Regions from separate parts of the Priestia sp. FSL W8-0524 genome, predicted to be linked through region 2. Evidence: a T-box and tRNA genes for the amino acid it is inferred to sense, from the RefSeq annotation. Region 2 holds a T-box; the other regions hold tRNA genes.

Region 1 (8,544 bases), 810 kb from region 2:
TCATCAAACTGGAGCAAAAGGAGTGGTAATCGATTTAACTTCAATTGATATGATCGATTCATTCATCGCAAAAGTGTTAGGTGACGTGGTTAGCATGTCTAATTTGATGGGGGCCAGAGTAGTATTAACAGGTATCCAGCCTGCAGTAGCTATTACACTTGTTGAGTTAGGGATTGGCCTAAACGATGTTCTTACTGCACTCGATTTAGAAAAAGGTCTTGAGAAACTCCAATCGGAATTGGGGGATTAGTATATGGAATTCCAATCCAGCGTAAAAATCGTAACAGAATGGGACATCGTAGCGGCACGCCAATTAGGTAGAAATGTGTCGAAAGAGCTAGGGTTTGGAACAGTTGACCAAGCTCGTATTACAACCGCCATTTCTGAATTAGCTCGTAATATTTACCTATATGCGGGTAAGGGTCAAATCTATATTGAGAAATTAAATCGTGGAGGAAAAAACGGTCTTCTTGTCGTAGCAACAGATGAAGGGCCAGGTATCCCCGACGTTCGCAAAGTAATGGAAGATGGATACTCAACATCGGGTGGACTAGGAGCTGGGCTTCCTGGGGTAAAACGATTGATGGATGAGTTTGACATCGAAACAAATGTCGGAGAAGGTACTGAGATTAAAGCAGTTAAGTGGCTCCGGTAGGAGGAAATAGATAATGTCTTTTGATAAAGAGATGAGAGATTTATACAAAGATATTTTGGGGAACTATATCCAAACACAAAATGAACAAATTTTGTATCAAGGACAAAAACTAAGTAGAAAATCTTTAGAGAATGAAATATCGCCAGAAGATATTGTGAGCATTCATAAAGAAGTGATTGAAGAAATTTATTCTGATATTCCAGAAAAAGTGCTGCATTCTCTGGACTTTTTACTTGAGGTAATGATTAGCTACGGTCTTGCTCTTCGTGAGCATCAAACATTAAAAAATAAGCAGCGGGAACTTCGTTCTGAAATCGAAGTTGCCGCTAACGTCCAGCAGACGCTGTTAGGGACAAAGGTTCCGGCTAGTTCAACTTTAGAAATTGGCGCGATTAGCGTACCTGCTAAACAGATGAACGGAGATTATTTTCACTTTGTAGAAGAAGAGCACGGTGGGTTAAGTATTGCCATTGCCGATGTGATCGGAAAAGGAATTCCAGCTGCAATGTGTATGTCTATGATCAAGTATGCAATGGACAGCTTACCGGACTCAAGAAAAAATCCAAGTTACGTATTGGAGAACTTGAATAATATTGTAGAGAGAAACGTAGATCCAAGTATGTTTATTACGATGTTCTACGGAAGTTATAATCCCGAGACAAACTTATTTGATTATGCATCTGCAGGGCATGAGCCAGGCTTTTATTATGATGCCAAAGCTGATTCATTTGAAGATTTGGAAGCAAAAGGACTCGTGCTAGGAGTCGATCGCCATGTGAAATATCTTCAGTACGAGCAGCAGCTTTCAAAAGGCGATATGATTGTTCTGTTAACAGATGGTGTAACAGAATGCAGAACTGAAGAAGGATTTATCGAAAGATTGGACATCATAAAATTAATTCGAAAATACATGCATTTGTCTCCTCAAGAAATTGTAGAATCTGTATATAAAGAGCTGGAAAAATTACAGCATTTTCAATTGAGAGATGACTTTACATTGATTATTTTGAAGAGTTTAGTTTAAGTATTCTAAATAAGGGTACAGAAAAGATAGCACAAAATTAGAGGGGGTCTACTAATACGATGAATTTAAAAATAGATATACAAAAGGACGGTCAAGCATATCGTATTAAGCTGGCTGGAGAGATTGACGCATATACAGCACCTAAGCTAAAAGAAAAGTTCATGGAAATTACTGAACATACTGAACCGGAAATTATAGTCGATTTAACCGATGTATCATACATGGATAGTACAGGACTAGGTGTATTTATTGCATTGTTAAAAGCCAATAAGAAAAATAACGGCTCTTTGAAATTTGTTGGTGTATCAGAGCGCATCAAGCGCTTATTTGATATTACGGGCCTCACAGACATTTTAAACGTGAATTCACAAGTAGAAGGTGGCGTAAAATGAAACAGCCTTATGACTTTGTTGAGATGAAGATTCCTGCTAAGCCAGACTATGTAGCGATTATTCGACTGACGCTGTCTGGTGTAGCGAACCGGATGGGTTTTTCTTATGATGAAATTGAAGATATGAAAATTGCTGTGAGTGAGGCATGTACAAATGCCGTACAGCATGCTTACAAGAGTGAAGAAAATGGTGAAGTGAGAGTAGGTTTTGGTTTATTTGATGACCGTTTAGAAATCATGGTGGTCGATAAAGGCGAAAGCTTTAATTTTGAAGAGCTTAAGGAACATATAGGACCTTATGAAACATCAAAAGAAGTTGAATTTCTTCCTGAAGGTGGACTTGGTTTATATTTAATTGAAACACTAATGGACGAAGTGAAAATGGTCAATTCAAAAGGTGTAACGCTAATGATGACTAAGTATGTGCAAAGAGAGCAGGTGGAGAGTGATGAAAACACAGTCTCAACCTATGAAATTAACTAAAGAACAGGTTCAGGAACGAATTGAGCGCTTTCAAAAAACGCAGGATGAAGAAGCACAAAGTGATCTAGTAGTACATTACAAGAACCTTGTTGAATCTATTGCACGTCGTTATTCAAAAGGCAGAAGCTTACATGAAGATATTGTGCAGGTAGGGATGCTAGGACTGTTAGGAGCTATTAGAAGGTATGATGCTTCATTTGGAAGAAGTTTTGAATCGTTTGCTGTTCCTACAATCATTGGAGAGATTAAGCGATTTTTACGCGATAAAACGTGGAGTGTTCACGTACCGCGCCGCATCAAAGAATTAGGTCCTAAAATTAAAGCAGCTGTCGAAGAGCTAACAACCCGTTTACAGCGATCTCCTCAAGTAAAAGAAATTGCTGATCATATCGGAGTGACAGAGGAAGAAATTTTAGAAACGATGGAGATGGGGCAAAGTTATCAAGCGTTGTCTGTTGATCATTCTATTGAAGCAGACTCTGATGGAAGTACTGTTACAATCCTTGATTTAGTAGGTGAACAAGAGTCGGGTTATGAGAAAACTGATCAGCGCTTAGTGTTAGAAAAGATTCTTCATGTATTAAGCGATAGAGAAAAAGAAGTAATTCGCTATACATTTATTGAAAATCTGAGTCAAAAAGATGCCGGTGAGAAATTAGGGATTTCTCAAATGCATGTATCTCGACTGCAAAGAAGAGCTCTTGATAAGCTAAGGACTGCAGCTCGCTCAGATTCTAACGATTCGGAGTATATGTCGTGATGACAGTAGACCCGAATACAAAGTCGATTCAAACTCATATATATCAAGAGCCAAAGCAAGGGAACGTGTGTTGTGGAGATAGTTACTATGTCAAAGAAACGGATGATTATTTTCTATGTGCAGTGGCAGATGGATTAGGAAGCGGTGAACAAGCCAGAGCCGCTTCTGTAGCTGTTACGGATGTAGCGAAAGCTCATCATCATCTAGATGTAGATGAGATCATTTCTAAGTGCAACAAGGCTACTCGACATACAAGAGGCGCAGCAGTAGCTATTTTGAAAATTGATAAAAAACATAACGAATTTCATTACACAAATGTAGGTAATATCCGCTTTTATCTGTATTCTCCGGAGGGGAAATTAACGTACCCTCTGCCAATTCAAGGTTTTTTATCAGGGAAAATTCAAAAGTTCCGCACACAAACCTTCCCATATGACTCCGGTTCTAAATTTTTGATTCATACAGATGGCTTAGAATTAAAAGAGATTAAATCTGTTTTTGCTAACTCGATGAATGTCGATCAATTGTCGACACGCCTACAGGCAGCAATTCGATCTCATAATGACGATATTACGTATATCGCTGGTCATCTTCCAACTGCATAGCCTTTCTTTTTAGCTCACATGTGTTATTGCATGTGAGTTTTGTTACAATAGAGACAAAGTTTCATTTAGGTAGGAGGATAAGCTGTGTCTGTTGCAACGAAATTAGATAATCAAATTGTTCAACGTGTAAGTAAAGAGGTAGAGATTTCACACAAGCAAGTACAAAACGTAATTGCTTTAGTAGAAGATGGTAATACAGTTCCCTTTATTGCTCGATATAGAAAAGAACAAACTGGTGCTTTGGATGAAGTCCAAATCCGGAATATTTTAGATTCCTGGAACTACTTAATGAATTTAGAGGAGCGTAAAGAGGAAGTTCACCGATTAATTGAAGAGCAAGGGAAATTAACTGAGGAACTGTCTGCTCAAATTCATCAAGCGAAGAAATTGCAGCAAGTAGAAGATTTATACCGCCCTTTTAAGCAAAAACGACGTACAAAAGCAACTGTAGCAAAAGAAAAAGGTCTTGAACCATTAGCACAGTGGCTACTAAGTTTCCCGAATTCTGACGTAAACATTGAAGCGCAAACATACATAAATGAAGAAGCAGGAGTTCAATCTTCTGACGAAGCTATTCAGGGAGCCCTAGACATTGTAGCGGAACAAATTTCTGACGAAGCATCTTACCGTCAGTGGATTCGTACGACCACTGTAAAAGATGGCATAATTGTTACTTCAGTCAAAGATCCGGAAAAAGATGAAAAAAATATCTATGAAATGTACTATGAATATACAGAAGCGGTAAAGCGAATCGTTCCTCATCGTATTTTAGCTATGAATAGAGGAGAAAAAGACGGTATTTTAAAAGTGAGTATTGACGCGCCTACAGATCGTATTCTTTCATATTTACATAAAGAAGTAATCAAGAAAAGGGATTCTTCAGCTGAAGGTTATATCATCTCAGCTATAGAAGATGCTTATAAACGCTTAATAGAACCATCTATTGAACGCGAAATTCGTAAAGACCTATCAGAAAAAGCGGAAGAAAGAGCCATTCACATCTTTTCTGAAAACTTACGAAAACTTCTTCTCCAACCTCCATTGAAAGGGAAAGTGGTATTAGGAGTAGATCCAGCTTTTCGAACAGGCTGCAAATTAGCTGTAGTAGATGAAACAGGCAAGGTATTAAAAATTGATGTTATTTATCCACATCCTCCTGTGAGAAAAGCAGCTGAAGCACAAAATAAATTAAAGAAAATGTTCGCTGAATACCCTATTGAAGTAGTGGCAATTGGAAATGGAACGGCATCTCGCGAAACGGAGCAATTTGTAGCGGATGTTCTTAAAGAAATTGAAAACCCAGTTTATTATTTGATTGTGAATGAAGCGGGAGCAAGCGTATATTCGGCTTCTGATGTTGCTAGAGAAGAATTCCCTGATTTTCAAGTAGAAGAGCGAAGCGCTGTATCGATTGCCAGAAGGCTGCAAGATCCGCTGGCTGAGCTTGTGAAAATCGATCCTAAGTCGGTAGGAGTAGGGCAATATCAGCATGATGTGTCTCAAAAGCAATTAAATGATTCACTGACTTTTATTGTAGAGACAGTAGTAAACCAAGTAGGAGTGAATGCAAACACGGCTTCTGCTTCGCTTCTACAATACGTTGCTGGTCTAAATAAGACAGTTGCTCAAAACATTGTAAAATATCGGGATGAAAACGGAAAATTCTCTAACCGAAAACAGTTGAAGAAAATTCCGCGTCTAGGGGCTAAAACATATGAGCAGTGTATTGGGTTTTTACGTATTATAGAAGGTGAAGAACCTTTAGACAGAACGGGTATCCATCCTGAAACATATGGAGACGTTAAAAAGCTTTTAAAGAAAGCGGAAGTGAAAGAGACTGAACTTGGAACGGAGAAAGTAAAAGAAGCATTAAAACATATTTCTTTACCCGAAATATCAGAAGAACTAAGTATAGGGGAGCTTACTTTAAAAGACATTATAGAAGCGCTCGTAAGACCGGAAAGAGATCCTCGTGATGAACTGCCAAAACCTTTGCTCCGTCAGGATATTTTGAAGCTAGAGGATCTAGCAAAAGGTATTCAGCTTGAAGGAACGGTGCGAAACGTCGTAGACTTCGGAGCGTTCATCGATATAGGAGTTAAGCAAGACGGTCTAGTCCATATTTCTAAATTAACGAATCGGTACGTTAAGCATCCCCTCGATGTCGTTTCAGTAGGAGATTTGGTGAATGTGTGGGTAGAAGACGTAGATATGAAAAAAGGAAGAGTTGCACTGACGATGATTCCGCCCCATCAATAATAAAATTGCCTTTTCAGATTTTCTGAAAAGGCAATTTTATTTGTAAAAAGAAGTGATTTAAGAAGCGGAATTATTTTTTTGATAAAAAAACCAACATTGGTTGAGCAATTTTATTTGTGCACGGTCTTTTTCAGAATAAGCGCGCCTCATTTGTTTTTGTAGCCACATTGGCATAAGGACAATCACTCCTTTTCATTTATGATAAGGTGAATAGTGAGTATGTAATGAAGTGTATGCCCAAAGAGCTAGTCAGGTGATTTCATACAGTAGAGGAGTATATAAGATGAATGATAAGGATTTACAAATACTTGTAGAAGAAATTTCATTGAAGCTGTTTCACAAACCATTTCGTCATGAAGCCACTTTTAATTCTCGGTTACGTACGACAGGCGGAAGGTATTTGTTACGTACATCTAATATAGAAGTAAACTACAAATACTTTGAACAATATGGCACACAAGAAATAGTAGAAATTATTAAACATGAGCTCTGTCACTATCATTTGCATATTGAGGGGAAAGGGTATAAGCATGGAGATCAAGACTTTAAAAGGTTAATGAAAGAAGTAGACGCACCTCGATTTTGTCAGGCATTGAAAAAAGAAAGTGATGGAAAGAAAAAAGAGCACATATATGTATGTATGCAGTGTGATCAAAAATATGTTCGAAAAAGAAAAGTGAACACAGTTAAATATGTTTGTGGGAAGTGTAAAGGTAAATTAAAAAAAATGTAGAAGATGCTTGACTAAAATAGATTCATTATGGTAAATTAATAAAGCCGTCTCAAATAAACGGCAAAGAAATTACAAAAACTTATTGACATTACATATAATGTCGATTACAATGTAAGAAGTCTGATAAATATTATTCCACAGTAGCTCAGTGGTAGAGCTATCGGCTGTTAACCGATCGGTCGTAGGTTCGAGTCCTACCTGTGGAGCCATATGGAGAAGTACTCAAGTGGCTGAAGAGGCGCCCCTGCTAAGGGTGTAGGTCGTGTAAGCGGCGCGAGGGTTCAAATCCCTCCTTCTCCGCCATTTTATAATGGCCCGTTGGTCAAGCGGTTAAGACACCGCCCTTTCACGGCGGTAACACGGGTTCGAATCCCGTACGGGTCACCATTGATTTTTATTTACATATTCTGTGGAGGATTAGCTCAGCTGGGAGAGCACCTGCCTTACAAGCAGGGGGTCGGCGGTTCGATCCCGTCATCCTCCACCATTTGACTGTTTTATACATAATTTTGGATGGTCCCGTGGTGTAGCGGTTAACATGCCTGCCTGTCACGCAGGAGATCGCGGGTTCGATTCCCGTCGGGACCGCCATTTTAAATTATTGGGCTATCGCCAAGCGGTAAGGCAACGGATTTTGATTCCGTCATGCGTTGGTTCGAATCCAGCTAGCCCAGCCATAAAGAGCCATTAGCTCAGTTGGTAGAGCATCTGACTTTTAATCAGAGGGTCGAAGGTTCGAGTCCTTCATGGCTCATTTTCATTTCTTGCGGGTGTGGCGGAATTGGCAGACGCGCTAGACTTAGGATCTAGTGTCTTTACGACGTGGGGGTTCAAGTCCCTTCACCCGCATCTTATTCATTTTGTGTATTTAGCGGTCGTGGCGGAATGGCAGACGCGCTAGGTTGAGGGCCTAGTGGGGGCGACCCCGTGGAGGTTCAAGTCCTCTCGGCCGCACCAAAAAAACTTTTTAAAAAAGTGTTGACATAAGAAAATAGAAATGATATTATAATAAAGTCGCCAAAACAACGGCGGTAAACATCATAAGAAGCGCCCGTAGCTCAATTGGATAGAGCGTTTGACTACGGATCAAAAGGTTAGGGGTTCGACTCCTCTCGGGCGCGCCATATTGCGGGTGTAGTTTAGTGGTAAAACCTCAGCCTTCCAAGCTGATGTCGTGAGTTCGATTCTCATCACCCGCTCCAAATATATTGAACTTTGAAAACTGAACAAAGCGACAAACGTCAACGTTAATTTTTATTTTTTAAATGAGCAAGTCAAACATTTCTTCGGAGAGTTTGATCCTGGCTCAGGATGAACGCTGGCGGCGTGCCTAATACATGCAAGTCGAGCGAACTGATTAGAAGCTTGCTTCTATGACGTTAGCGGCGGACGGGTGAGTAACACGTGGGCAACCTGCCTGTAAGACTGGGATAACTTCGGGAAACCGAAGCTAATACCGGATAGGATCTTCTCCTTCATGGGAGATGATTGAAAGATGGTTTCGGCTATCACTTACAGATGGGCCCGCGGTGCATTAGCTAGTTGGTGAGGTAACGGCTCACCAAGGCAACGATGCATAGCCGACCTGAGAGGGTGATCGGCCACACTGGGACTGAGACACGGCCCAGACTCCT
Region 2 (10,633 bases):
AGATAAGAAATAGCGAAGAGAATCTGCACCGTATTTCTCGATTACTTCCATTGGATCTACGCCGTTACCAAGTGATTTACTCATCTTACGACCTTCAGCATCTCGTACAAGACCGTGAATAAGTACATCGTCAAACGGACGTTTACCCGTAAATTCAAGACCTTGGAAAATCATACGAGATACCCAGAAGAAAATAATGTCGTAGCCCGTTACAAGAACATTTGTTGGGTAGTAGCGTTTGAAATCAGCTGCATCCACATCCGGCCAGCCCATTGTTGAGAACGGCCATAGCGCTGAACTGAACCATGTGTCTAATACATCTGAATCCTGTTCCCAGTTTTCGATATCTGCTGGAGCCTCATGATCTACGTATACTTCTCCAGTTTCTTTATGATACCAAGCTGGAATGCGATGTCCCCACCAAAGCTGACGCGAAATACACCAGTCGCGAATATTTTCCATCCAGTGTAAGTATGTCTTTTCAAAACGATCAGGCACAAAGTTTACTTTTTCTTCTTGTTTTTGAAGATCTACTGCTTTATCTGCTAACGGCTGCATTTTTACAAACCACTGAGTTGATAAATAAGGTTCAACAACGGCACCGCTTCGTTCACTGTGACCTACTGAATGCATGTGGTCTTCAATGTTGAACAATACGCCGTCTTCTTGAAGGTCTTTAACAATTTGCTTACGGCAAGCAAAACGATCCATTCCTTCATATTTACCTGCTTTGTCATTCATCGTGCCGTCTTGATTCATCACTAAAATACGCTCTAAATTATGACGGTTTCCAATTTCAAAATCGTTCGGGTCATGAGCAGGCGTAATTTTTACCGCACCAGAACCGAATTCCATATCTACATAATCATCGCCTACGATTGGAATTTCACGACCTACAATCGGAAGGACAACCTTTTTGCCGATTAAGTGCTTATAGCGATCATCTTCAGGGTGAACAGCTACAGCCGTATCTCCTAGCATTGTTTCAGGACGAGTTGTTGCGATTTCAATATGTCCAGAACCATCTGCCAACGGATAGCGCATATGATAAAACGCACCTTGTACATCTTTGTAAATAACCTCGATGTCTGAAAGAGCTGTTTTTGTAGCTGGATCCCAGTTAATAATATATTCTCCGCGATAGATTAACCCTTTTTTGTAAAGCGTTACGAATACTTCGCGCACTGCTTTAGAAAGGCCTTCATCAAGCGTGAAGCGCTCGCGTGAATAGTCTAAGCCAAGTCCTAGCTTCGACCACTGCTGGCGAATAAAGCTTGCATATTCTTCTTTCCATTTCCACGTTTCGGCTACAAAATTTTCGCGGCCTAGATCGTAGCGGCTTTTCCCTTCGCTGCGAAGCTTTTCTTCTACTTTTGCCTGCGTTGCAATCCCCGCATGGTCCATGCCAGGAAGCCATAAAACGTCATAGCCTTGCATGCGCTTCATACGCGTTAAGATGTCTTGTAACGTTGTATCCCAAGCGTGGCCTAAATGCAGCTTGCCCGTTACGTTTGGGGGTGGAATTACAATTGTATATGGCTCTTTTTCAGGGTCATTTGTTGCTTCAAAAAACTTCCCGTCTAACCAATACTGATAACGATTTTCTTCAACGGCTTTTGGATCATACTTCGTTGGAAGAGTCACTTCTTTTTCAGACATAATGTATACCTCCATAATATAAAGTTTCAGTCTTTAGAAACTGTGTAAAGCTTTTATAAACATAAAAAAACTCCTTTCCTAATAAAAGGACGAAAGGAGTTGATTTCGCGGTACCACCTTTTTTTATAGACGTATCCCGTTTGATAAGCCTATACACTTCATTTCATAACGGTTGATTAACCGGCTTTTTCTACTGAGCTATGCAGCTGTTCAAAAAAGCTACTCATAGGCGACATTCCGAGTGCACATTCTTAAGAAATCTCACAGCAGCTGATTTCTCTCTCTGAAAGACGAACATCCCGTACTCTTCCTATTCACTGTATTTATGTATGAATTTCTCTTAATTATACTATATGAAAAAATGTTGAATCGTCAATAATCTTCTCCATTTTTTTATGATTATATTCATAATTTTTTTGTTCTGCTCTTTATTTTTTCATTCACTCGCTAATTTTGGAAATAAAATGAAAAGTCCGCTCAAAAAAATGGCACCATTTCTTTCTTTTTTCATATACTTACTTTAACCTGGGCACGTGGATTGAAAGGGGCATGTACAAATGAAGAAACGAATAAATGTAAATTCGTATCAGCTGCAGCGGTGGCTCAAAACAGCAGGAGCGGCTTGTGGACAGTTTATTGTTCCTTTAACAATTTTTCAAGGTATACGTACACTATTCTTCCCCACAACCTTTGATGTACTGTTGTTGGCACTTCTTGCCATACTAGCGGTTGCTTTATATTCGGACTGGATTTAAAAACCCAAGCGCTATTCGTTCGCTTGGGCTTGTGCAGCTGCTTCCGCTGCCATTTTTTTTTGCTGATCTACTTCAAATATTTTAATATTGAGCTGTTCAATGTTTTTCGTCAGCCAGTATGCTCGAATAAATGACTGCATATGTTCAAGCTCCGTTTTACTTTCTTTATGCTGCCTATATTGAACGATACACTGATACAAGGGTTCTGGAAACGCTAAATAACTGTGCAAAAGCAGTCTTTCCTCTTCTCTGAGAGCAAAATGTTTTTCATACGTACTAAACCACTCATAGCTGTCATAGGTAGTTACTGGGTACGTGCGAAGAGTACGGAAATAAAATGAGACCAAATCATAAATCGGTGAAGCATCTTTTGCATGTTCAAAGTTAATAAAAAAACCATTTCCCCGTTCGTCATAGATAAAATGTTTAGCCGATAGCTTTCCATGAGACGTAACCAGCCGGATCTTTTCCTTTTCTTCCATTTCATCGTTCCACTGATCGAGCTTTCCAAAACCAAACTCAAGCGCTCTTGTCATTTCATAATAAAATGTACAGTAATGCAACTCAAACGGGGACATATACACTTTCTTCTCGCATTCTACTACGTACTGCTTCAGCTCTTCCTGACGTTTTTCCCACGTTTCTTTCATCGATGTATAATGATTTTCTATATCTTCTTTTTTTACTTCTACTTCCTGCGCCGAAGCACCGTGAAGCTTAGCAAGCTCTTGAAATAATTTATGATATCGAATATCACGCTCTTCGGTTGGGTTATTTGGGAGCCACGGCATTAAGTAATACGAGCCGCTTTCATCTGAAACAATGGGCTGAGAACGCTTCGTTTGATAAATAGGGACAAAGCCCATCCACCCTTTTTGATACACGTTCTGCAACTTTTGAATGAAGTTCTGATTTCGCTCTTGATGATTCGCCATTTCTTTAAGCGCAAATACGCCAGTTTTTGTATAGACTTTTTTTACTTTTCCGTAGTCTTCGATAAAGTCAACATCTAAGTCATATTCTTTTAACAATACTTTGTAGTCTGCTACTGTCCGCTGCATCTATATTCTCCTTCCTCGTAAAAAATAAAGAAAACAGTTAAGACATTATATGCGTCAAAACTGTTTTCTTTCCGACTTTAACGAACGGGAATATTTAAGATGCTTCCTTCTTCCAGCTCATATTCATCTCCTAAATTATTCACTCGTAAAATGTTTTGTACATTCGTATTATAGCGGTTTGCTATCGTATCAAGCGAATCTCCGTCTTGAACAATACAAAGCTTCCACGTTGAAAAAGCTTCTTCTTCCCGCGAAAAGAGCTTTGTTAAATAAAGGGCGTTTTCATTTCGGCCGCTTTCATTTTCTTCTTTCCGAAATTCAACAATAATCTTTTCCTTTTCTTGCTCAGCCTCTTGTTGAACGTCAGCATACGTATTTAATTCACTAGCTTGCGATTCTTCGAAGCTTTCTTGCTCTTGACGAAGCTGAAAGAGCTCAATCACGTTGTCTTCTCTTTCTTCCTCGATTGGTGCCTCTTTTTTCACTTCGACTTCAAATGGTTCATATGCTTCCTCTTCATATTCCACGACCGGCTCAGCACGAGATTCTTTTTTAAATACAGATGAAAAATAACTAGGAGGCTTTTCTGAATGATCTTCTTCAATAGCCTCTGCCTCTAAAAGTGCGGGAGCTTCACGATAGCTTACGTCAAACTCTTGCTCCTCTTGTTTCTCTTCTTCTTGAGCAAAGTTTTCAGTATATACCTCTTCAGCATCGTCTGCTTCTTCATAGGAGACGATGTGCTGTTCTTCCGCAAACTCTTCCTCTTCTTCTCGTTCTTGTTCTTCATGCTGTTCCCCGTACAATCCTGTGATGGACAAGTCAGCCATTAGCTGCAGCTGATTTGTGCCTGGTAATTCATAATCAAATAAATCAATAGATACATATACATCTTCAATACTTTGAATACGATTTTTAGGAATGGTAATATCAACAGGAAATTGATGTGATAATTCAGCCGTTCCGTCTTCACGGACAGAGATAGATTGCACTTGATTCTCATTTGTATATTCGCGTAACGAGTGCTCTCCCTCGTACGTTTCGTATTCACCTGTTAATTGTAATGCTCCTCGAATAGACACATATTGGTCATATTCTTGAATAGATACTTGAGGCTCTAAGGAGATAGACAAAAGTTGTGAGACTTCCTGTCCTTTTTGAAACCATACTGATTCTTCTACGGAAAAACGCAGACATGATAAATTATCCTGCGACAAATTGTTCTCCCCCTTCCAACACCCGCCAGGTAATAGCGCGGTCATTAAAGATGTATGAACAAATAAATTAAAATATGTCTTGAAAACTAAAAAAGCTTACGGAATCCTCCGTAAGCTTCTTTATAAAAGTTATTTCTATTTAGCTGTTTATCCACGCAACTTTGAAAAAGCTTTTTCAGCTGCTGCAATTGTATGTTCAATGTCTGCATCTGTATGAGAAGTTGATAAAAACATTCCTTCGAATTGAGAAGGAGGTAAAAACACGCCTTCATTAGCCATTTCACGATAGTAAGCTGCAAAATAATCTAAATTCGATGTTTTCGCTGTTTCGTAATTTATGACCTGTTCGTTTGTGAAGAAGAAACCGATCATTGAACCAGCTCGGTTTACGGTAAACGGCACATCATATTTTTCAGCTGCTGCCATCAATCCTTCTTCTAAGCGATCTGCTTTACGAATGAACTCATCGTAGGATTGAGGTGTCAGCTGTGTTAATGTCTCGTATCCAGCTGTCATCGCAAGCGGATTACCTGATAATGTACCTGCTTGATAAATCGGGCCGCTTGGTGCAACTCGCTCCATAATTTCAGCTTTACCACCGTAAGCACCTACTGGTAAACCACCACCGATTACTTTTCCTAAGCAAGTTAAGTCAGGCGTAATGTTGTAGTAGCCCTGTGCACAGTTGTACGCTACGCGGAACCCTGTCATTACTTCATCAAAAATGAGCAGTGAGCCATATTCTGATGTGATATCACGAAGCCCTTGTAAGAAACCGGGCTGAGGTGGTACCACACCCATATTTCCTGCTACCGGTTCAACGATTACTCCGGCAATGTCATCTCCGAATTCTTTAAAAGCATATTGTACGCTTTCTAAATCATTGTACGGCACTGTAATCGTGTTTTTAGCGATTCCTTCAGGCACTCCCGGGCTATCTGGTAGGCCTAACGTTGCAACGCCTGAGCCAGCTTTAATGAGAAGAGAGTCACCGTGTCCATGGTAACAGCCTTCAAATTTTAAAATTTTGTTGCGGCCCGTATAGCCACGCGCTAAACGCAGTGCGCTCATCGTTGCTTCCGTACCTGAACTCACCATACGGACGATTTCGATTGAAGGAACGCGCTCAATCACAACTTTAGCGAGCTCATTTTCAATTAATGTTGGTGCACCAAAGCTTGTACCAGATTCCGTTACTTTTTTTACTGCTTCAACTACTTGATCGTTGGAATGTCCGTGAATTAAAGGTCCCCATGATAAGACGTAGTCAATATATTTGTTGCCGTCAATATCGTAAATCGTAGCGCCTTTTCCTCGTTCCATAAAAATAGGATCCATATCTACTGATTTAAATGCACGAACAGGACTGTTTACTCCACCCGGCATTAGTTGCTGCGCTTCTAAAAAAGCTGCTTTTGACTTTTCATAACTTCTCATGTGTAAGCCTCCTTAATTACTTGTCAGATAACCAGCGTGCTGCGTCTTTAGCATGATACGTTACAATTAAATCCGCTCCTGCACGCTTCATGCTAATTAATTTTTCAAGAACAATCTCTTTTTCATTTACCCAGCCGTTTTGAGCTGCCGCTTTAATCATTGAATATTCACCGCTCACATTATAAGCCACTACAGGTAAATTAAACGTATTTTTCACATCGCGCATAATATCTAAATATGATAGAGCTGGTTTTACAATTAAGAAATCTGCTCCTTCTTCGACATCAGATTCCGCTTCTCGAAGTGCCTCTAAGCGATTAGCTGGGTCCATTTGATATGTTTTACGGTCTCCAAATTGAGGAGAAGAATGCGCTGCATCACGGAATGGTCCGTAAAAAGCAGATGCATATTTAACAGCATAAGACATCACCGGCACATCTTCAAATCCAGCTTCGTCTAGACCGTGGCGAATAGCTGCCACGAAACCGTCCATCATGTTTGAAGGCGCAATAATATCCGCTCCTGCTTTAGCTTGACTAACCGCTGTACGCGCTAATAAGTCAAGGCTAGGATCGTTTAAGATTTTTCCGTCTTCAATTACACCACAGTGGCCATGATCTGTGTATTGACACAAGCATGTATCTGCGATAACAACAAAATCTGGAAAATTTTCTTTAATTTGACGAATACCTTTTTGGACAATTCCGTGGTCATGGTATGCCTGTGAGCCGACCGCATCTTTTTCAGCGGGAACACCAAATACCATAGCTGACTTGATTCCTAAATCGACTAACTCTTGGATTTCATCATTCAAGTAGTCTAAAGAAATTTGATCCACACCTGGCATTGATTTTACAGCATTTCTTTTTTGTTCACCTTCTACAATAAAAATAGGATATATAAAGTCTTCCGGATGTAAATGTGTTTCACGTACAAGCGCACGCATATTTACAGAATTACGAAGACGACGATGACGTGTAAATTGTAAATCTTTCATGTTAAAATCCTCCTTTATTATTCAAAACAACTAACCAACATATCTATCATACCATTTATTGTGTATGTGTTAGGAACAAGATGCTTAATTCCATATTCGCTCGCTGTCTGACTCGTAATAGGACCGATGCAAACAACTTTGGTTTCATTTATAAGCTCAAGCCAATTCGGAATATCTTTTACTGACTCGACAAAAAATCTCACTGTAGAAGAACTTGTAAAAGTAATGGCATCAATTCCTGTTTCTAAATGTTGCTTAACCAAGCGTTCAGAGCCTTGATTTCGAATGGTCTGATATACAACTAAATCCGTTACCTCACACTCTTTTAACCCATCTTTTAAAACAGAGCGGGCTAATTGTCCTCGTACAAGGAGAACTCGCTCGTGATGTAACACATTTGCTTTTAACGACTCAAGAAGTGATTCGGCAACGTATTCTTTTGGAACAAGTTGCACGTTAACATCGTATTTTTCCAGCAATTTTGCGGTTTTTTCTCCAACCGCAGCCACTTTTAATCTTTTTAAAGCACTCCGACTGATATTTAACTCTTTTAGCCATTCAAAGAAAAAAGAAATGCCGTTTTGACTTGTAAAAACAATCCAATCAAAACAGTCAATCGACAGCAGGACATCTTCCACTTCTTTTTCATTGTTAGAACGTGCAAACGTGAGGACTGGTAAGCTTAAAGGTATGCCTCCAAGCTTTTTAATCTGTGTTGCAAATGAATGAGCCTGCTTCGCTTCTCTTGTAATCAAAACTTTTTTCAAAAAAAGAGGAGCCTCATGACTCATTATTTGTCCAGCTCCTCTTTTACGCGGTCAATTAAAAGCTTAGCTCCTTGAGATGTTAAGCGACTAGCAGCTTCTGAACCGATAGCAACGGGGTCTTTTCCCGTAATGTGCTCTTTATAAATCGTTTTGCCATCAGGAGATGCGACTAGCGACGTTAGCTCAATATTTCCACCGTCTACTATACGCCCATATCCCGCAATCGGCACTTGGCATCCGCCTTCCATCTCTTTTAAAAATACGCGTTCAGCTCTAACAGCACGAGCCGTTTCATCATGATTTAGAGTTTGAAGAAGCGATAATAATTCATCGTCATTTTCTCGGCATTCGATAGCTAAAGCTCCTTGTCCTACAGCAGGAACACTTATTTCCGGCTCTAGGTACTGAGTGACCGTATCTCTCGACCAGCCCATACGAGATAGTCCTGCAGCGGCCAAGATAATCGCATCGTAATCTTCATTTTTTAATTTCTCTAGGCGTGTATCGATATTTCCTCGAATCCATTTAATTTCGATATCTGAACGCATAGATAGAAGCTGTGCCCCTCGACGCAAGCTGCTTGTCCCAATCACAGCACCGCTTGGCAGCTCCTCAAATCGCTCACCATTTTTTGAAATAAGCGCATCACGGTGATCTTCTCGTAAAGGAATACATCCAATCGTTAATCCTTCTGGCAAAACAGCCGGCATATCTTTCATACTATGAACGGCCATATCAATTTCTTTATCTAACATGGCTTGTTCAATTTCTTTTACAAAAAGACCTTTACCGCCTACTTTGGACAGCGTTACATTTAAAATTTTGTCCCCTTTTGTCACCATTTCTTTAATTTCAAACTCAAAAGGAAGACCTTGTTTTTTTAACTGTTCAATGACCCACTTGGTCTGTGTTAACGCAAGTTTGCTTCGACGAGAGCCGACAATAATTTTTCGCATGTTGTCCTCCTAATTACGAACCCCAAAAGTGAAAATTCGATAAACTGCCAAATAAAAAGAAATTAATAAGTAAGACTAAGAACAATCCAATATTCCACATCGCGATTGCCTTTCCTTGAATACCTCTACGCAGTCTAGCATACAAGTAAGCGCTGTATGCAACAAACATTAAAAATGAACCTAACACTTTTGTATCGTACCAATGAAAATCTACGTATTTAATATAAGCCCATATGATTCCTAAGATTAACGAAAGCAATAACAGCGGTACACCAATTAAAATTAATACATAGGACATGTAATCTAGCTTTGTTAAATCTTCAATTCTTAGCAAGCGCTTGCCCCATTTCTTCTTTTTCAATAAATTATACTGAACAAGATACAGAGCAGAAAAAACAAAAGAAACTGAAAAAGCGCCGTAAGATAAAATAGCCATAGTAATATGGATGATTAATAATTCTGACACAAGGCGCTCCGACTGGACAGCCGTGTATGTTTCAAGTGGAGCAAACGTATGAATAGCCATAATTAAGAAACCAATCACATTTGTAAAAAACACCATAAAATCAACGCGGAACAGGCGATTAATCACAAGTGAAAGAGTAATTAACACCCACGCGTAAAAATACAGCCCTTCAGAAACAGTAAGAATAGGAAACCTTCCCGTCTCAAACATTCGTAAAATTAAAAAGGCTGTTTGCAAAACCCATACAATAGAAAGTAACCAGAAGGCTATCGAGTTTGCCTTCCGGTTATTTTGTACAAAATCAATAAAATATAATAAAACGCTCACCGCGTATAAAATCACAATCAATTCATAGATTCTGGTTAATTCCATATCAACCATTATTCAATCCTCACTTAAGACTGATAAGCTACTGAATGAGACGTAATCGATGTATGAAGCTGCTCTTCTTTTTCTTTTTGCAAAGCAACTTCCTGTTCAATATTAAAAATCTTCATGAACAGCTCTAAAGACTCTTCAGCATGTTTCTCTCCAGCCAATTCTTTCGCGTGTAAAATTGGATCGCGAAGAAGTTGATTAATTATACTTTTTGTATGTTTATTTAACACTTTGCGCTCACGCTCAGATAAATCTGGGAGCTTTCGATCAATGCTTTTCATCGTTTCAGCTTGAATGGTAAGTGCTTTTTGACGAAGTGCAGAAATAACAGGTACAACGCCTAATGTACCAAGCCAAGACTTGAAAGCAACAATTTCAGCTTCAAGCATAATTTCAATTTCATCCGCAGCTTTTTGACGCTCTTGCAAATTAGATTCTACAATCCCGTTTAAATCGTCGATATCGTATAAAAAGACCGTCTCTAGCTCATCTAGTTCTGGATCTAAGTCACGCGGAACGGCGATGTCTACCATAAACAATGGACGACCTTTACGCGTACGCTCTGCTTCACTCATCATTCGTTTCGTTACTACATAGTCATTAGCTCCTGTTGAACTAATTAAAATATCTGCTTCGCTTAAAGCATGTTGAAGATCAGCAAATGGTTTGGCTTCTCCAGAAAAACGGTTTGCTAGCTCCTGTGCCTTTTCAAATGTTCGATTCACTACCGTTACTTTTTTAGCTCCGCTGCCATATAAATTCTGCACGGCCAGCTGACCCATTTTTCCCGCACCAAGAATCAATACGTGTTTAGATGATAAGTCTCCAAAAATCTTTTTAGCAAGCTCTACGGCTGCGTAGCTGACAGAAACTGCATTCGCACCAATTTCTGTTTCATGATGAGCTTTTTTGGCTAATGTCACAGCTTGTTTAAACAGCT
Region 3 (10,633 bases), 230 kb from region 2:
TTGAAAATTAGGGTCTTCTTTTAATCGATTGTACAAATACATAATGTGCAGTACATTTAAAAGCTGTCTTTTATAAGCATGAAGCCTTTTAACCTGTACATCAAAAATAGAATGTGAATCTATTTTAATTCCCGTTTGCTCTTGAATAATATCGGCAAGCAGCTTTTTACGCTGTTGTTTTACTGTTTTTAGTCCTTGTAAAAAGCTTGGATCTTCCACATACTCTTGGAGCTTTATAAGAGAATGCGGCTGTTTAATCCATTTATCTCCTATCACCTCGGTAATAAGAGAGGAAAGCTGCGGGTTAGCTTTTAACAACCAGCGCCGGTGGGTAATTCCATTCGTTTTATTGTTAAATTTAGCAGGATAAAACTGATAAAAATCTTTCATTTCTCGTTCTTTTAAAATATCAGTATGAATCTTTGCCACGCCGTTTACTTTATAACTTCCCACAATTGCTAAATGAGCCATCTTTACTAGCCCGTGCGCTAAAATAGCCATATTTTCAATCCGCTGCCAGTCTCCTGGATATGCTTCCCATAATTCTTTACAAAAGCGCTCATTAATTTCTTCAATAATCATATACACTCGTGGAAGCAAGGGTTGAAATAAATCAATCGGCCATTTCTCAAGGGCTTCAGAAAGAGTCGTATGGTTTGTGTATGAAATGGTATTGGACGTAATATGCCATGCATCTTCCCATTCCATTTTTTCTTCATCCAGTAAAATTCTCATTAGCTCAGGAATCGCAAGTACAGGATGCGTATCGTTAATATGAATGGCTACTTTTTCGTGAAAGTTTGTAAGTGTTTGATAGGTATTTCGATGTGCTCTGATAATACTTTGTAAGCTAGCTGACACAAGAAAATATTGCTGTTTCAACCTTAATATTTTACCATCTTCATGTGTATCATCCGGATATAAAAATTCTGATACAGCCTCTGTTTGACGCTTATACTCCATCACATCTTTATGTACTGGAAATGATGAAGGCTCCGCATTCCAAAGGCGAAGTGTATTCACTGTATCTGTTTTATACCCGATAACCGGGATGTCATAAGGAACAGCAGAGACGGGTTCTCCTTTTACATGACGAAAAGAGAATGTTCCGTCTTCCTGTACCATTTCAACTTCGCCCCAAAAGTTCACTTCGATTGCTTGATCTAATTTGCGTACTTCCCATGAATTCCCATGCCTTAACCATTGTTCTGGGAGCTCAATTTGAAAGCCGTTTACAATCTTTTGATCAAACAAACCGTGTTTATAGCGAATCCCATAACCGTGACCAGGAAGATTAAGTGAAGCAAGAGAATCTAAAAAACAAGCAGCAAGCCTGCCTAATCCCCCGTTTCCTAATCCTGCGTCTACTTCGATTTCCTCAATATTTTCAAGTGAAATATTCAGATCACTTAATCCTTCTTTTACAACTTCCCGAATTCCTAAGTTCAACAGATTTTGACCCAACAGTCTGCCTAATAAAAATTCGATAGAAAGATAATACACTTGCTTTGTATGTGAAGACCTATGAATTTCATTGGTTGAAATCCAATCGCTGCTAATATACTCTCGCACCATATTTCCTAATGTATGATAGTGATCTTGAACAGTAGATTCTTTAAAGCTCTTTCCATATGTCATTTCCAGCTTTTTTAAAAAAGCCTCTTGAAAGCTTTTTTTATCAGAGAACAATCTGCTCACCCTTTCACGATGGAGTAGATGTCAAATTTGAATACAATTGATTATATTTAAATGCCGATTGCCCCCAGCTATAATCCTGACTCATAGCATCCATCATTAATTTTTTCCATACATCTTTCTGGTGATAAAATGAAACAGCTCTTTCTAACGTATGAAGCATGTCATGAGCATTATAATTCTTAAAAGAGAAGCCATTTCCCTCTCCGCTATATTCATTATAAGCTTTAACCGTGTCATTCAGGCCGCCCGTTTCACGCACGACTGGAATGGTTCCATACTTTAAGGCTATTAATTGTCCGAGTCCGCAAGGCTCAAAACGGGAAGGCATTAAAAATAAATCCGTACCGGCATAAACTTTATGAGCAAGTTCCTCATTAAAACCAATAATGGCTTTTACTTGTTGCGGGTACGTATCTTCCATCTCACGGAAAAACTGCTCAAACTCGTGTTCGCCAGTTCCTAAAATAACAATTTGGGCTCCTAAGTTAACCGTCTCATGGAAAACGTGCTTGACTAAATCCAATCCCTTCTGCTGGGTTAACCTTGTAACCATCGAAATAATTGGAACATCCTTATTTTCCTCTAATTCAAGATAGCGCTGGAGCTCTTTTTTATTTTTATATTTTCCTTCAATCTCTTCTACAGAATAAGGATAAGATATAAGCTGATCTGCGTCTGGGCTATAAGCTTCTTCATCGATTCCATTTACAATCCCAATTAAATCTTGATTTCGCTGACGCAATAATCCATCTAAACTTTCTCCGTAATAGGGCATTTGAATTTCATCTCGATATGTAGGACTTACCGTGGTAATTTTATCAGCTGATACAAGAGCCGCTTTCATAAAATTAATATTCCCATAAAACTCGAGCTGGCTTGTAGTAAAATAATAATCATTTAAATTTAATAGCTCATATAAATTGCTTTTAGGGAAAATTCCTTGGAATTGCAAGTTATGAATCGTAAAGACCGTCTGGATATGATCATACATATCATAATTAGCACGAAGTAAAAATGGAATCATAGCCGTATGCCAGTCGTGACAATGAATGATATCAGGCTCATTCTCTAAAAATGGGATAGCTTCAAGCACAGCTCTGCTGAAGAAAGCAAATCGTTCAGCGTCATCGTAGTGCCCATATAAGCTATCTCTTTTAAAATAATATTCATTATCAATGAAAATATATTTAACGCCATCCATTGTTAACGATTCAATCCCACAGTACTGTCTTCTCCACCCAACCTGCACATGAATAACTTTTTCAAGCACCATTTCATCTTGATAATGTTGAGGAATGGTTCCGTACTTTGGCATGACTACACATACGTTCGTTCCTAACTTTTTTAATTCTTTAGGCAGGGCACCTGCTACGTCTGCTAATCCTCCTGTTTTAATAAAAGGTACACATTCTGATACAGCAAATAATACATTCACGACTTCATCAACGCTCCTTGAGTTGTTCCTTTAGCAATGACTCTAGGTAGACCTGACTCACCTAGCAACGTTTCATTACTTCCTATTTTCACATCTTTGTCTAAAACAACATTTTCTAATACACTATTTTCTAAAATAACGCCTTTTTGCATCACAATGCTATTCTTAACGACCGTACCTTTTCCAATTTTAACGCCTCGGAAGATAATACTATTTTCCACATGTCCTTCAATCACGCACCCGTTTGCGATCATTGAGTTTTTCACAACCGCTTTTTTTGCGTAACGAGTAGGCGGTTCATCTTTTACTTTAGTGAAAACAGGACGTTCGTTGATAAATAACTGCTTCCAAACATCTGGAGATAAAATTTCCATACTTGTTTTATAGTAGGCATCTAAGCTAGAAATCTCAGCCGTATATCCGTGGTGTTCGTACTTTTCTACACGATGAGATTGTGCCATATATCGAACCATTTCTTTAATCGTATAAAAATCATGCGATTCATTTTGCAAAATATTAACTAGAATAGATTTATTAATAATATACATATTAAGCGATTTATCACCCTGCTTCATTTCAGTAATATCTGCATTTGAAGCAATATGACGCTGCAGCACGTGCTCAAAGTCAACTGTACATATCGTATAACTATTAGCAATTAATACGTATTCCTGCTTACTTCTTAAGAAATAATCAATATGATAACGGAACTGCGTGAATAGTGATGGACTCTCTAAGTGTAAATCACTTGTCATAGGAGGGAAGATAAACAATCCATCTCGCTTCCGATCCAAATCCCATTCTTTTCCTGAACCTATATGATCCATCAATGCGCGATAGCGATCACGAGGAAAAATGGCAACGCTCGAAATTCCAGAGTTCACCATATTAGAAAGCGTAAAATCGATTAATCGATAGCGCCCTGCAAAAGGAATGGCAGCAATCGATCTATAAAAGGTTAAAGGCTGCAGCGCTGTTGTGTTTGTACAAGCATCAATAATACCAAGCATTTGATTATTCAATGTCGTTCATCCTCTCTGTTCGTTAAATGCATTTAGCAACTGATTCAATCAATTCTTGAGTAACAAGAATTACTTCTTCGCTTCCTTTGGTCGGTCGAATGATAGTACCGTCTGGAACTTCAATGTCCGATGGAACAATTGCGTTTTCAATATATACGTTAGAGCCTATCTTTGCAGTAGGCATGACAACCGTTTTCTTAACTTCAGAACCTGAACCGATTTGTACACCTGGAAATAACACGGACTGCTCTACGTTTCCTTCGACAACGCACCCTTCATTTACTAATGACTCCACCACGCAGGCGTTTGGCGCAATATATTGAGGAGGCTGATTAGGGTTAACAGAGTATACTTTCCATGAAGAGTCAAATAAATTAAGCTCGTCTTTATCACATAACAAATCCATATTCGCTTCCCATAAGCTTTTTACAGTTCCTACATCTTTCCAATAACCTTGGAATGGATATGCAATTAGCTTTTTCTTTTCATCTAGTAAAAGCGGAATAACATCTTTACCAAAATCATGGCTTGAGTATGGATTGCGTGCATCCATTTCTAAATATTCTTTTAAAATACTCCATTTAAAAATATAAATCCCCATAGAAGCTAGATTATTTTTAGGACGCTGTGGCTTTTCATCGAACTCCATTACATCTAGGTCACTATTTGTATTTAAAATACCAAAACGGCTCGCTTCTTCCCAAGGTACTTCAATAACAGAAATCGTTACATCTGCTTCTTTGTTTATATGATAATCAAGCATATTTTCATAGTTCATTTTATAAATGTGATCACCTGATAGAATCAGTACGTACTCAGGATCATATTGTGTCAAATAGTTTAAATTTTCATAAATAGCGCTAGCCGTGCCTTTATACCACTTTACTCCATCTGACTCCGCGTATGGAGGCAATACTGTGACGCCACCATTCCGTCGGTCCAAATCCCAAGCGCTTCCAATTCCAATGTATGAATTGAGAACTAGCGGTTGATATTGTGTTAATACACCCACTGTTTCAATACCTGAATTTGTACAATTACTTAAAGCAAAATCAATAATTCGATACTTACCACCAAATGGTACAGCTGGCTTTGCTAGATTTTTTGTAAGCGAACTTAGCCGACTACCTTTTCCTCCTGCCAATAACATCGCTACGCATTTCTTTTTTAACATGTTGTTTTCTCTCCCCTCGTTTTCTCTTTGCTCGTAGTATACTAATGCCAAACGGCGGAATATTCATTTCAATGCAAAAAGGTTGACCGTGAAACGATTCATCCACTGATTTTAATGCCTTTTTATTTACAATGCCTGAACCGCCGTACACTTCGTCATCACTGTTAATAACTTCAATGTACTCTGTCTCAACTGGAACTCCAACTTTGTAAGAATGATATGGATGCTCAGAAAAATTGCTAACAACTATAAAAATCTCCTGATTTTCTTTCGACTTGCGAATAAAGGAGAAAATTTGTTGATGATGATTGTTAACATCAATCCATTCAAATCCATCTGGATTATGGTCTAATTCATATAAAGGCTTGCTTCTTTTATAAATCTTGATGAGATCCTTCATATATCCGTTAAGATTGCGATGCATGTCAAAGTCATAAAGCATCCAGTCTAACTCTTCTAAATCTTTCCACTCATCAAATTGGCCAAACTCTCCGCCCATAAATAAAAGCTTTTTTCCAGGGTGTGCAAAGAAATATCCATATAGCAGTCGAAGCTGTGCAAACTTGCGCCAGTAATCACCTGGCATCTTATTAAGCAATGATTTTTTCCCATGTACGACTTCATCATGAGAAAGCGGCAAAATAAAGTTTTCGTTAAACGCATACATTAGTGAAAAGGTCATTTTATCGTGAAGATAGGGACGTCTTTCCACTCCAGCTTCCATGTACGTTAAAACGTCATTCATCCATCCCATGTTCCACTTATAATTAAAGCCTAAACCGCCCTCATACGTAGGTGCTGTAACAAGGGGCCAATCCGTTGAATCTTCTGCCATCATTAATATCGTTTCATCAGATTTAAAAACAGCTTCATTCAATTTTTTTAAGAAGCTGACAGCTCCATCATTTACTGCTTTTCCAGAAGAATTTTGCCAATAAAGCATATTAGCTACAGCATCTACTCGAAATCCATCTATGTGGAAGTACTCCAACCAAAACAAAGCGTTCGAAATGAGAAAACTTTGTACTTCAGGCTTGCCTAAATCGAAATTAGCTGTTCCCCAAACATAGTTTTCACGGTCGGGTTCTTTTTTGTATTCATAAGTAGGTTCTCCATCGAACATATACAGACCATGTTCATCCTTACAAAAATGCCCGGGTACCCAGTCTAAAAGAACGCCTATATTATTTTGATGACACTCATCTATAAAGTTCATCAACTCTTTAGGTGTACCGTATCGACTGGTAGCAGAATAGTATCCAGTTCCTTGATATCCCCAGGATCGGTCGAGCGGATGCTCAATGACTGGTAATAACTCAATATGTGTAAAACCTTGTTCAGCAATATAAGGAATAAGCTCCTGTGCTAATTCACTGTATGTATAAAGGCTGCCATCTTCATGAGTCCTCCAAGACCCTGCATGCAGCTCGTAAATACACAGTGGTCTTTCATATATATTTTGCTGTTTTTTCTTTCTACGCCAATATTGGTCGTTCCATTTGTACCCATCCAATGAGTAAACAATAGACGCAGTGTTTGGACGCACTTCACTGAAGAAAGCGTATGGATCTGCTTTTAATTTTTTTTGATTGCTTTGTGTGATGATTTCATATTTATAAATAGTCCCTTGTTCTAATTCAGGGATAAATGTCATCCAAATACCTTCTTCATTAACTTTAACCATTGAATGTTGAAAACCGTTCCATTTATTAAAATCACCTACAACGCTTACACCCTTTGCATGAGGTGCCCACACGCAAAATCGTACGCCTTCAATTCCTTCTACCGTTACCTGATGCGCACCGAAAATAGAGTAACTGCGAAATAAGTTTCCTTCGTGATACAAATGAACATCAAATTCAGTAGGCTGAACCGCTAGATTCACTTTTGCCACCCCTTTAACTTCAAACATAATATACGCACATAATATACGCTTCTTACCACTCATTCCCTTTTATAGTAAAAACATAAACCTTTTCTACAAATATAATAGAATAAATGTTCTTTAAAATTACTCTTTATTCCATACTCTTCATACTTTATTACTTTATGAATAATTCCATATGATATAGGGAAAATCCTGCTTAAAACTTACTTTTTATTCTGAAAATTCATGGTAATTATTCCTAACTATTATTCCTGTTTACTTAATCTTTAAAAAAGCGCAAATAAAAAAAGGTTTGCATATATGCAAACCTTTTTAAGATGACCCGTACGGGATTCGAACCCGTGTTACCGCCGTGAAAGGGCGGTGTCTTAACCGCTTGACCAACGGGCCATATTTAAATTTAAAACGACTGGCGGAGAAGGAGGGATTTGAACCCTCGCGCCGCTTACACGACCTACACCCTTAGCAGGGGCGCCTCTTCAGCCACTTGAGTACTTCTCCGTATGGCTCCACAGGTAGGACTCGAACCTACGACCGATCGGTTAACAGCCGATAGCTCTACCACTGAGCTACTGTGGAATATGGTGGGCCTAAGTGGACTCGAACCACCGACCTCACGCTTATCAGGCGTGCGCTCTAACCAGCTGAGCTATAGGCCCATTATTTGGAGCGGGTGATGAGAATCGAACTCACGACATCAGCTTGGAAGGCTGAGGTTTTACCACTAAACTACACCCGCGTTACTTAAGATGGGGCGACTGATGGGAATCGAACCCACGAATGCCGGAACCACAATCCGGTGCGTTAACCACTTCGCCACAATCGCCGTCTTAAAATGGTGGCTCGGGACGGAATCGAACCGCCGACACAAGGATTTTCAGTCCTTTGCTCTACCAACTGAGCTACCGAGCCAAACAAAATGGCGGTCCCGACGGGAATCGAACCCGCGATCTCCTGCGTGACAGGCAGGCATGTTAACCGCTACACCACGGGACCACTTTGGTTGCGGGGACAGGATTTGAACCTGCGACCTTCGGGTTATGAGCCCGACGAGCTACCGAACTGCTCCACCCCGCGATGATATGAATATGATATAAATAAATGGCGGAGGAAGAGGGATTCGAACCCCCGCGGGCTTTAACACCCCTGTCGGTTTTCAAGACCGATCCCTTCAGCCGGACTTGGGTATTCCTCCGTATATTTATAACAAATGTAACTTATATGGTAGCGGCGGAGGGAGTCGAACCCACGACCTCACGGGTATGAACCGTACGCTCTAGCCAGCTGAGCTACACCGCCATATTATTCGTTACAATTATTTAATTTCATTGGTGGAGCCTAGCGGGATCGAACCGCTGACCTCCTGCGTGCAAGGCAGGCGCTCTCCCAGCTGAGCTAAGGCCCCATAAATGGTCGGGAAGACAGGATTCGAACCTGCGACCCCTTGGTCCCAAACCAAGTGCTCTACCAAGCTGAGCTACTTCCCGTTTATGGCGCGCCCGAGAGGAGTCGAACCCCTAACCTTTTGATCCGTAGTCAAACGCTCTATCCAATTGAGCTACGGGCGCTTATTAAAATGGTGCCGAGGGCCGGACTTGAACCGGCACGGTAGTCACCTACCGCAGGATTTTAAGTCCTGTGTGTCTGCCAATTCCACCACCCCGGCAGGACTTATATACGTGGAGCGGAAGACGAGGTTCGAACTCGCGACCCCCACCTTGGCAAGGTGGTGTTCTACCACTGAACTACTTCCGCGCATATATGAAATTAAGTAAAGATGCGGGTGAAGGGACTTGAACCCCCACGTCGTAAGACACTAGATCCTAAGTCTAGCGCGTCTGCCAATTCCGCCACACCCGCGTGTGAATATTAAATGGTGAGCCATGAAGGACTCGAACCTTCGACCCTCTGATTAAAAGTCAGATGCTCTACCAACTGAGCTAATGGCTCGAAAAAAATGGTGCCGGCAAGAGGACTTGAACCCCCAACCTACTGATTACAAGTCAGTTGCTCTACCAATTGAGCTACACCGGCGTGCAATCTCTGACTTAAATAGTCGATGATGGAGGATGACGGGATCGAACCGCCGACCCCCTGCTTGTAAGGCAGGTGCTCTCCCAGCTGAGCTAATCCTCCGATATAAAAGCCTGGCAACGTCCTACTCTCACAGGGACAAAGTCCCAACTACCATTGGCGCTAAAGAGCTTAACTTCCGTGTTCGGTATGGGAACGGGTGTGACCTCTTCGCTATCGCCACCAGACATATTATATTATACACTATTATATAAAGAAAGCAATACTTTTTTTCGAAAGATTTATTCTTTCAAAACTAGATAACAGTTTGCTGAGTAAAGCTTACACTTTTAAAGTTTGGTTAAGTCCTCGATCGATTAGTATCAGTCAGCTACACATGTCGCCACGCTTCCACCTCTGACCTATCAACCTGATCATCTTTCAGGGATCTTACTAGCTTGCGCTATGGGAAATCTCATCTTGAGGGGGGCTTCATGCTTAGATGCTTTCAGCACTTATCCCGTCCACACATAGCTACCCAGCGATGCCTTTGGCAAGACAACTGGTACACCAGCGGTGTGTCCATCCCGGTCCTCTCGTACTAAGGACAGCTCCTCTCAAATTTCCTACGCCCACGACGGATAGGGACCGAACTGTCTCACGACGTTCTGAACCCAGCTCGCGTACCGCTTTAATGGGCGAACAGCCCAACCCTTGGGACCGACTACAGCCCCAGGATGCGATGAGCCGACATCGAGGTGCCAAACCTCCCCGTCGATGTGGACTCTTGGGGGAGATAAGCCTGTTATCCCCGGGGTAGCTTTTATCCGTTGAGCGATGGCCCTTCCATGCGGAACCACCGGATCACTAAGCCCGACTTTCGTCCCTGCTCGACTTGTAGGTCTCGCAGTCAAGCTCCCTTGTGCCTTTACACTCTACGAATGATTTCCAACCATTCTGAGGGAACCTTTGGGCGCCTCCGTTACATTTTAGGAGGCGACCGCCCCAGTCAAACTGCCCACCTGACACTGTCTCCCGGCCCGATCAGGGCCGCGGGTTAGAATTTCAATACAGCCAGGGTAGTATCCCACCGACGCCTCCACCGAAGCTAGCGCTCCGGCTTCTCAGGCTCCTACCTATCCTGTACAAGCTGTACCAAAATTCAATATCAGGCTACAGTAAAGCTCCACGGGGTCTTTCCGTCCTGTCGCGGGTAACCTGCATCTTCACAGGTACTATAATTTCACCGAGTCTCTCGTTGAGACAGTGCCCAGATCGTTACGCCTTTCGTGCGGGTCGGAACTTACCCGACAAGGAATTTCGCTACCTTAGGACCGTTATAGTTACGGCCGCCGTTTACTGGGGCTTCGATTCAGAGCTTCTCCCAAAGGATAACCCCTCCT

What was found. The T-box of region 2 lies ahead of NST66_RS22645 (valine--tRNA ligase). A T-box ahead of a tRNA ligase gene usually reads a tRNA of that ligase, here a tRNA-Val.
Region 1: it encodes a tRNA-Val, which carries the amino acid that the T-box ahead of NST66_RS22645 (valine--tRNA ligase) is inferred to sense. The anticodon was not compared.
Region 3: it encodes a tRNA-Val, which carries the amino acid that the T-box ahead of NST66_RS22645 (valine--tRNA ligase) is inferred to sense. The anticodon was not compared.

Annotation. Positions count from the first base shown of each region.
Region 1 covers NZ_JBBOUG010000001.1:5,133,751-5,142,294, forward strand. Annotated here, with positions in the region: gene NST66_RS26875 (STAS domain-containing protein) at 1-250, shown strand, start outside; gene NST66_RS26880 (anti-sigma regulatory factor) at 254-655, shown strand; gene NST66_RS26885 (PP2C family protein-serine/threonine phosphatase) at 669-1,679, shown strand; gene NST66_RS26890 (anti-sigma factor antagonist) at 1,739-2,071, shown strand; gene rsbW (anti-sigma B factor RsbW) at 2,068-2,553, shown strand; gene sigB (RNA polymerase sigma factor SigB) at 2,519-3,313, shown strand; gene NST66_RS26905 (PP2C family serine/threonine-protein phosphatase) at 3,313-3,918, shown strand; gene NST66_RS26910 (Tex family protein) at 4,003-6,177, shown strand; gene cmpA (cortex morphogenetic protein CmpA) at 6,235-6,351, opposite strand; gene NST66_RS26920 (SprT family protein) at 6,461-6,910, shown strand; tRNA gene NST66_RS26925 (tRNA-Asn) at 7,045-7,119, shown strand; tRNA gene NST66_RS26930 (tRNA-Ser) at 7,123-7,213, shown strand; tRNA gene NST66_RS26935 (tRNA-Glu) at 7,223-7,297, shown strand; tRNA gene NST66_RS26940 (tRNA-Val) at 7,322-7,397, shown strand; tRNA gene NST66_RS26945 (tRNA-Asp) at 7,426-7,501, shown strand; tRNA gene NST66_RS26950 (tRNA-Gln) at 7,513-7,587, shown strand; tRNA gene NST66_RS26955 (tRNA-Lys) at 7,592-7,664, shown strand; tRNA gene NST66_RS26960 (tRNA-Leu) at 7,677-7,759, shown strand; tRNA gene NST66_RS26965 (tRNA-Leu) at 7,782-7,867, shown strand; tRNA gene NST66_RS26970 (tRNA-Arg) at 7,958-8,034, shown strand; tRNA gene NST66_RS26975 (tRNA-Gly) at 8,039-8,112, shown strand; rRNA gene NST66_RS26980 (16S ribosomal RNA) at 8,194-8,544, shown strand, end outside.
Region 2 covers NZ_JBBOUG010000001.1:4,324,453-4,335,085, forward strand. Annotated here, with positions in the region: gene NST66_RS22645 (valine--tRNA ligase) at 1-1,659, opposite strand, end outside; T-box leader at 1,742-1,986, opposite strand; gene NST66_RS22650 (hypothetical protein) at 2,217-2,414, shown strand; gene ysxE (spore coat protein YsxE) at 2,426-3,475, opposite strand; gene spoVID (stage VI sporulation protein D) at 3,553-4,692, opposite strand; gene hemL (glutamate-1-semialdehyde 2,1-aminomutase) at 4,840-6,129, opposite strand; gene hemB (porphobilinogen synthase) at 6,146-7,126, opposite strand; gene NST66_RS22675 (uroporphyrinogen-III synthase) at 7,144-7,917, opposite strand; gene hemC (hydroxymethylbilane synthase) at 7,917-8,849, opposite strand; gene NST66_RS22685 (cytochrome C assembly family protein) at 8,863-9,696, opposite strand; gene hemA (glutamyl-tRNA reductase) at 9,711-10,633, opposite strand, start outside.
Region 3 covers NZ_JBBOUG010000001.1:4,551,316-4,561,948, forward strand. Annotated here, with positions in the region: gene NST66_RS23745 (glycogen/starch/alpha-glucan phosphorylase) at 1-1,689, opposite strand, end outside; gene glgA (glycogen synthase GlgA) at 1,703-3,133, opposite strand; gene NST66_RS23755 (glucose-1-phosphate adenylyltransferase family protein) at 3,130-4,155, opposite strand; gene NST66_RS23760 (glucose-1-phosphate adenylyltransferase) at 4,178-5,329, opposite strand; gene glgB (1,4-alpha-glucan branching protein GlgB) at 5,280-7,241, opposite strand; tRNA gene NST66_RS23770 (tRNA-Glu) at 7,536-7,607, opposite strand; tRNA gene NST66_RS23775 (tRNA-Ser) at 7,628-7,718, opposite strand; tRNA gene NST66_RS23780 (tRNA-Asn) at 7,722-7,796, opposite strand; tRNA gene NST66_RS23785 (tRNA-Ile) at 7,800-7,876, opposite strand; tRNA gene NST66_RS23790 (tRNA-Gly) at 7,883-7,956, opposite strand; tRNA gene NST66_RS23795 (tRNA-His) at 7,968-8,043, opposite strand; tRNA gene NST66_RS23800 (tRNA-Phe) at 8,054-8,129, opposite strand; tRNA gene NST66_RS23805 (tRNA-Asp) at 8,138-8,213, opposite strand; tRNA gene NST66_RS23810 (tRNA-Met) at 8,218-8,294, opposite strand; tRNA gene NST66_RS23815 (tRNA-Ser) at 8,320-8,412, opposite strand; tRNA gene NST66_RS23820 (tRNA-Met) at 8,440-8,516, opposite strand; tRNA gene NST66_RS23825 (tRNA-Ala) at 8,547-8,622, opposite strand; tRNA gene NST66_RS23830 (tRNA-Pro) at 8,628-8,704, opposite strand; tRNA gene NST66_RS23835 (tRNA-Arg) at 8,709-8,785, opposite strand; tRNA gene NST66_RS23840 (tRNA-Leu) at 8,795-8,883, opposite strand; tRNA gene NST66_RS23845 (tRNA-Gly) at 8,898-8,972, opposite strand; tRNA gene NST66_RS23850 (tRNA-Leu) at 8,996-9,077, opposite strand; tRNA gene NST66_RS23855 (tRNA-Lys) at 9,092-9,167, opposite strand; tRNA gene NST66_RS23860 (tRNA-Thr) at 9,176-9,251, opposite strand; tRNA gene NST66_RS23865 (tRNA-Val) at 9,281-9,353, opposite strand; rRNA gene rrf (5S ribosomal RNA) at 9,363-9,478, opposite strand; rRNA gene NST66_RS23875 (23S ribosomal RNA) at 9,588-10,633, opposite strand, start outside.